One region of the Mesorhizobium sp. CA15 genome, then DNA from elsewhere that is predicted to be linked to it. Evidence: riboswitches for the same ligand, from Rfam matches in the RefSeq annotation. Region 1 holds a riboswitch; each other region holds the start of a gene.
What was found. A riboswitch is a leader RNA that binds a small molecule or an ion and turns the genes downstream of it on or off. The one in region 1 is predicted to bind cobalamin.
Positions count from the first base shown of each region.

Region 2: it holds a riboswitch for cobalamin, as region 1 does, so the genes downstream of both, LB515_RS18795 (DUF1636 family protein) here and bluB (5,6-dimethylbenzimidazole synthase) in region 1, are expected to answer to the same signal.
Region 3: it holds a riboswitch for cobalamin, as region 1 does, so the genes downstream of both, LB515_RS19910 (CbtB domain-containing protein) here and bluB (5,6-dimethylbenzimidazole synthase) in region 1, are expected to answer to the same signal.

Region 1 is NZ_JAIUHQ010000003.1:358,393-360,650, forward strand. Features, by position in the region: gene LB515_RS08345 (hypothetical protein) at 1-554, shown strand, start outside; gene bluB (5,6-dimethylbenzimidazole synthase) at 555-1,286, opposite strand; cobalamin riboswitch at 1,329-1,507, opposite strand; gene LB515_RS08355 (histone deacetylase family protein) at 1,622-2,258, shown strand, end outside.
Region 2 is NZ_JAIUHQ010000011.1:166,207-168,464, forward strand. Features, by position in the region: gene cobW (cobalamin biosynthesis protein CobW) at 1-521, opposite strand, end outside; gene LB515_RS18795 (DUF1636 family protein) at 518-949, opposite strand; cobalamin riboswitch at 989-1,192, opposite strand; gene LB515_RS18800 (winged helix-turn-helix domain-containing protein) at 1,702-2,258, opposite strand, start outside.
Region 3 is NZ_JAIUHQ010000013.1:36,246-38,503, forward strand. Features, by position in the region: gene LB515_RS19905 (histidine phosphatase family protein) at 272-859, opposite strand; adenosylcobalamin (AdoCbl) riboswitch at 943-1,092, shown strand; gene LB515_RS19910 (CbtB domain-containing protein) at 1,084-1,293, shown strand; gene LB515_RS19915 (CbtA family protein) at 1,456-2,196, shown strand.

The DNA.
Region 1 (2,258 bases):
CCGGCCTGATCGGCGGCATCGCCGCCTTCCTGCCCGTTCCGGGCTTGAGCGGCATCGTCAGCTTCATCAACACGGTGATCCGCCTGTCGCTGACCTATGTCGACGAGATCATCCTCGGCTACAACATCCGCATCAATTCGAGCTCGCCTTTCGAGACGGCAAGGCAAGGCGTCGTGCTCTACGCGCAGAACGGCAAGCACATGGTCAAGAACGCCGTCTGGCTGGCGGCGATCATGTGGGGCGTGTCCTTCGTCATCTTCCTGTTGATGCTGGCGCCCGCGGCCGCCATTCTGTGGGTCATGCCGGGCCAGCTTGCCGGCTGGGCCTTCGTGCTGGCCATCGTCTTCGCCTGGGCCTTCAAGGCAGCCTTCATCGAGCCCTTCGCCATCGCCTCGCTGATGCAGGTCTATTTCGAAGCCATCGAAGGCCAGGCGCCCAATCCCGAATGGGACCGGCGGCTCGCCGAGACCTCGTCCAAATTCAGGGAACTGCGCGACAAGGCGCTGGGCTCTTTCGGCGGCGGCTCGCGCTGGGATACGCCGAGAGCCGCCTGATCATGGCTTTGATGGGCCGCCAAGCTTTGCGATTGCCGATTTAAGCGGCGCCTCGCCGGCGCCGCGAAACGTCTCGCTCATGACCAGTTCGGGCAGCGGCAGGCGCTTGCCCCAGCCATGCGCCTCGAGGTCCGGCTTCGGCGCGAAGGCCGAGACGCGGCCGACGCACAGATAGGCGATCGGCGTGACATGCTCCGGGATCGCGAGAAGCCGCTTCAGTGCCTCGGTCTCGATGATGCTCACCCAGCCGACGCCGACACCTTCGGCCCGTGCCGCCAGCCAGAAATTCTGCACCGCGCAGACGGTGCTGTAGAGATCCATCTCCGGATTGTGCCAACGCCCGAGAGGCGAGTCCTTCGAGCGCTGCCGATCGCAGGTGATACACAGGTTGAGCGCGCTTTCGCAAATGCCCTCGAGTTTCAGCTTGCGGTAGAGCGCCTGCCGTTCCGCCTCGATCGCCGGCAACTCCTGCTCGCGCGCGGCGAGGAACAGGTCGCGCACTTGTCTGCGCCGCTCGGCATCGCGGATGACGATGAAATTCCACGGCTGCATATAGCCGACCGACGGGGCGTGATGCGCGGCGGTGATGAGCCGCGCCAGCACATTGTCGTCGAGATCGTCGGGGACGAAATGGCTGCGCACGTCGCGCCTGGTGAACATGGCCCGGTAGACCGCGTCGCGCGCCAATTGGTCAAAGTCGTCGCCGCTCGCGGCGATCGCTGCTGCCGTCATCGCTTTTCCCCTTGCGACAAGCAGTCCCCCGCCTGACCAAGCGGAAAACCATGTCTGCCGGGCCGGTCTTCTGGCTCGGGATCGTCCCGCATCCGGCGCCTTCCCGTCTTCGACAGTGGCGTGTGCCGGCGCGGTCCCCCTTACAGTGTTGGGCACGCCACGGAGTTCAACCGTGTTCCCGATTCTCCCGCGTCGCGGGCACCTGGCAGCGATGCGACCTTACAGCGAAGCTTAGGCCGCGCCAATGGCGTTAGCGACACGGCAAGACGCGATTTCCCCAGCCATTCGGCTGCCAAACATGGTCATTGCGGGCATAGGCCCCTAGATTAGGCGCCATGGCCACCCGTCTCTATACGCACCCGATCTTCCTCGAACACCTCACGCCGCCCGGCCATCCCGAGCGGCCCGACCGCCTGCGTGCCATCGAGCGCGTGCTCGACGACGAGGCATTTTCGGCGCTCGACCGCGTCAAGGCGCCGGAAGGCGACGAGAAAACGATCCTCTATGCGCATCCGGAGGATTTCGTCGAGCGCGTGCGCGGGGCGATCCCTGAGAGCGGGATCGCGTCGATCGACGCCGACACCAGCGCCAGCCCGAAAAGCTGGCAGGCCGTGATCACCGCGATCGGCGGTGCCAACGCGGCGGTGGACGACGTCTTCGAGGGCCGTGCGGCAAACGTCTTCGTCGCCGCGCGTCCGCCTGGACATCATGCCGAAAAGACCACGGCAATGGGCTTCTGCCTGTTCAACACGGCGGCGATCGCCGCCCGTTACGCGCAGAAGAAGCACCAGGCCGAGCGTGTCGCCATCGTCGACTGGGACGTTCATCACGGCAATGGCACGCAAGACATCTTCTGGGACGACCCATCGGTGCTCTATTGCTCGACGCACCAGATGCCGCTTTACCCGGGCACCGGCGCGAAGAACGAGACCGGCGCCGGCAACATCGTCAACGCGCCGCTGGCGCCGCAGA
Region 2 (2,258 bases), on a different contig from region 1:
TCCTCGAACACCTCCTCGACCGGATCGTCATGGTCGAGCGAATCGTCCGCGGCACGCTGCGCCTTCAGCGCGTCCATGTCGGAAGCGACGCGGCCGTCGGCCAGCGCCGGGCCGTCGACCACGGCGATGACGCCGTCGACGGTGACGCGGCTCTTCACGGTCGGCCACTGGAAGGCTTGCACCAAGGGCTTCGGCAGAGCGAGACCGGAGGTCTCGATCAGGATGTGGTCGACCTTCGGCGTGCGGGACAGGATCTGGTCGAGCGCCGGCACGAAATCGTCGGCGACGGTGCAGCAGATGCAGCCATTGGCGAGCTCGACGATGTTTTCCTCCGGGCAGGTGTCGACGCCGCAGCCCTTCAGGATCTCGCCATCGATGCCGACATCGCCGAACTCGTTGACGATGATCGCCAGCCGCTTGCCCTTGGCGTTTTCGAGCAGGTTGCGGATCAGCGTCGTCTTGCCGGCGCCGAGAAAGCCGGTGACGACGGTGCAGGGCACGCGGGAAACGGATGCGTTCATGGTCGGTCCTTCAGCATGTCGAGGGGAGGGATGCGGGCAACCAGGCCGCGCTTGAGAGAATCGGGCCGGCCGCGCCAGGGGATGAGGCCATCGGTCGAGGTGGCGAAGAGCTTTGCGCCGGCGACGAGATCGGCGCCGCTGGTCGTGTTCAGATCGCCGAAGACGTAGCTCCAGCAGCCGTCGCGCAGCAGCGCGGCGCTTAGCCGGCGCTTGCAGTTGCCGAGGCATTCGACGGTACGGATGTCGATCTTTTCGCCGCAAGCAGCCCGACGCGTGTCTTCGGCAAGCAGCGCGCCGGCGCGCGGATGCGCATCCGACCCGGTCTCGTCGCGGCAGGATGAGCAGACGATGACGGTGACGCCAGCCAAAGCATCGGGCTCGGACGGAATGTCCGCACTGTTTGCCGGGAAACTGCCGTTGCGATCCAAAACCATGCTCCTTGCCCGGAAAACCCGCCGGGCATTCGGATACTTAAAGTCTCAGACGGCAGGTCTCCTGGCTCGCGGGTCGTCACCCTGAATGCCGCCTTCCCGGGAACATCCCAGTGGTTTTCGGCAGAGGCTCGTCGCTTACAGTTGCGGGGACAGCCGCGGATTTGGGTGTTGGCCCGCACCGCATTCCCTCTTGGCTCCTCCCTTTGCCGGGAGAAGACCGTCTGGGTCAGGATTTAGAGGGTTCAGGGGGCTGGAGTCAACGACTGGCTTAGTACCAGCCTTTTGGCGGCTTTATGGGTTTGAGGTATGGACCCACAAGTTTGCGAGGCGGTGAGGCCACGGGCGCCATACTTAACGAACAGCCGTGCTGGCAAACCGGTTCCCACATCAAGACGAAGCGATTGGCGTCGAACTTCGGCTCATGAACTATTATATAGCGCTGCCCTACCGGCAATAAGCCACAGGCGCCTGCGATCTGCTTGTCGATCGTTCCAAACTCCAACCACCGCAGAAGAAGCGCCGTCACTTCTTTTGGCTGCATACCGGGTGCAATGTGGCCGCCACAGAAAATGACTGGACGCGTGACCTCTACCCATTCCTCTCGGTAAGCACCTGTCGCATATGATGGCGACGCTAAGGTCAGGTAGGCCAAGACCAGACATATCGAGCGCCTGAAAACCATCGCAACCGATCCTAACCACAGTTGGGATGTTCTATTTTTGTTCACTCTCCCTGTCAACGCGCAGCTACGACACCGCGATGTCGGCCAGCGCCGGCCCGAGGTCGCCGGCCGGCGTCACTTCGATCGCCTCCAGGCCGAGCCAGCCCTGCATCTGCTTCAACTCGTCGAAGAGCTGGGCGGCCGTTTCGGGCGGGGCGCCGGCCTCGGCGTAGGCGGCGTGGACGCGCAAGATGCTGGCCGGGCGGTCAGCTTTCAGATCGACGCGGGCGACGATCCGGTCGCCGAGCAGGAAGGGCAGCACGTAGTAGCCATATTGGCGTTTCTCGGCCGGCGTGTAGATCTCGATGCGGTAGCGGAAATCGAAGAGTTTCTCCGTCCTGGTGCGTTCGAAGACGACGGGATCGAAAGGGGCGAGCAGGGCGCGCGCTTCTATCCGGCGCGGGAAACGGGCGTCCTTGTGGAGATAGGCGGTCTTGTCCCAACCTTCGACCTTCACCGGCAGCAATTCGCCGGCTTCGACCAGTTCCTCGATGCGATCCTTCGTGTCGCCCGGCGCGAGACGAAAATAGTCGCGCAGGTCGCCATAGGTGGCGATGCCATGGGCGCGGGCGGAAATGCGCA
Region 3 (2,258 bases), on a different contig from region 1:
AGACAATTGTTTTTCAATTTGACAAGACGCTCAAAAGCGACGGGCAGTGGTATCGCTGTAACATTTGGGTTGAATCACCGAATTATAGACCGCTAAAGGCAATTTGTGAGGGGCCCTTTGAGTGGACGAGACGCTGGTTCTATCAGTCCGATATAAAATTACCCGATGTTAAACCGGACTTTTAGCCTCCGGATCGGCGCCGCCTCACCGTCGCGTCGACCGTTTCCCTGACCGTCTGCTGGCTGCGTATCGTGCCGTTCGCGCGCGGGGGCTAATAGTCCCCGACTGTTCGGCCGGCGACCACGCCGCTCGCGCGCAGCACCCAGCGGCGGCCGTCGCTGCGGAACTCGGTGAGCGACAGCGGCTCGATGTCGATCTTCCAGACCGAGGAAAGCGGCGCGCCGAGCACATGCGCCATGGCGGCGCGGATCGGCATGGCATGCGTCACCGCGACGGTGTGACCGCTTTCGCCGGCCAGCCGCTCCATCAGCGCAGCACCCCGCCGGGCGACGTCGGCGAGCGATTCACCGCCATGGGGCGCCGCGTCTGTACCGGCGAACCAGGCCGCCATACCTTCGGGATCCTCGGCCTGCACCTCTTCGAAACCTTTGCCGGCCCAGCGCGCGAAATCCTGCTCGGCAAGCAGCGGCTCGACCGTCGCGTCAAGGCCGAGCGCCTCCGCCGTCCGCCGCGCGGCCAGCGCCGGGCTTGTCCAGATACGGTCGGCGCGACGCAGCGAAGCGGCCAGCGCGCCGGCGCGATCGAGGGCGCGCGGCTCCGGCGGCTCATCGTTCGGAAAGCGGCCCTTGCGCATCCCGGGCGTCGCTCCGCTTGCGATCATCGTCAGGCGGACAAGCATGAAAAACTCCGTGGCACAGCGAAAAACAGGCCTCACGAAGCCGTGCCGCCATTACATGTCGTTGACAGGCGAACGAAGTACTGACAAGTGTCTTAATGCTATACGGGATTGGAAGCCGGTGCGAGTCCGGCACGGTCGCGCCACTGTGATCGGCACCAGCCGAAAGTCAGGCCTTATTCCGCAGCACTCGATCAACGGGACGCAGTATCCCAAGGGAGGTCAATATGTCCGACACCACCTTCGCCCCCAGCTACGGCCCGGTTGCGATTCCGGTCCGCGAGCTTCTGCCCTGGGCCATCCTCGGCGGGCTGCTTTTGATGCTGGCGATCTATTTCGTCGGCGCGGAAGAAGGCGCCACCTCGCTGATTCGCGGCACCTATGTGCACGAATTCGTGCATGACGGCCGCCACCTGCTCGGCTTCCCCTGCCACTAAAGCGGTTCAGCATCGCTGAACCCGCTTTCGATTCTGATCCAACGCAATTCCGGACGGAAAACCGCTGCGCACTTTTCCTGGAATTGCTTGGTTGGCTTAACGCAATTCCGGACGGAAAACCGCTACGCACTTTTCCTGGAATTGCTTGGAGGGATTGGTGACATGGTTGGAAAACTTTTGCTGCGCGGCATGCTTGTCGGGCTGGTCGCCGGGATTCTGGCGTTCGCCTTCGCCCGCGTCTATGGCGAGCCGCAGGTCGACAAGGCGATCGCCTTCGAGGAACAGCAGGCCCCGGCCGCCGGCGAGGCGCCGGAGCCCGAGATGGTCAGCCGCGCCACGCAAGCCGGCATCGGCCTGGCAACCGGCGTGCTGGTCTATGGCGCCGCGCTTGGCGGGCTGTTCTCGCTGGTCTTCGCCTATGCCCATGGCCGTCTGGGCTCGCTCGGTCCGCGCGGCACCTCGGCGCTGATCGCGGCACTCGGCTTCCTGGCCGTGATCGTGGTCCCCGGCCTCAAATACCCGGCCAGCCCGCCCGCAGTCGGCAATGCCGAAACGATCGGCTACCGCACCGAGCTGTTCTTCATCATGATTGTCGTCTCGATCGCGGCGATGGTGGCGGCGGTCGGCCTGGCGCAGCGGCTGTGGAACCGGCTCGGCGCCTGGAACGCCTCGATCGTCGCGGGCCTCGCCTTCCTCGTCGTCTTCGCGCTGGTGAAGGCGGCGCTGCCCGACATCAACGAAGTGCCGGAGAACTTCTCGGCGACCGTGCTGTGGCAATTCCGCGTCGCCTCGCTCGGCATCCAGCTGGTGCTGTGGACCGTCGTCGGGCTCGGCTTCGGCGCGGTTGCCGAACGCGTGGTCGCGGTGCGCGACCAGCGCAGCCCGGCACGCCGCTACGCCTGAAATCCGATGCGTTGGCCGCCACGGTTCTGCGCCCTGGCGGCCAAAGCGGCTCAACGGTCGGT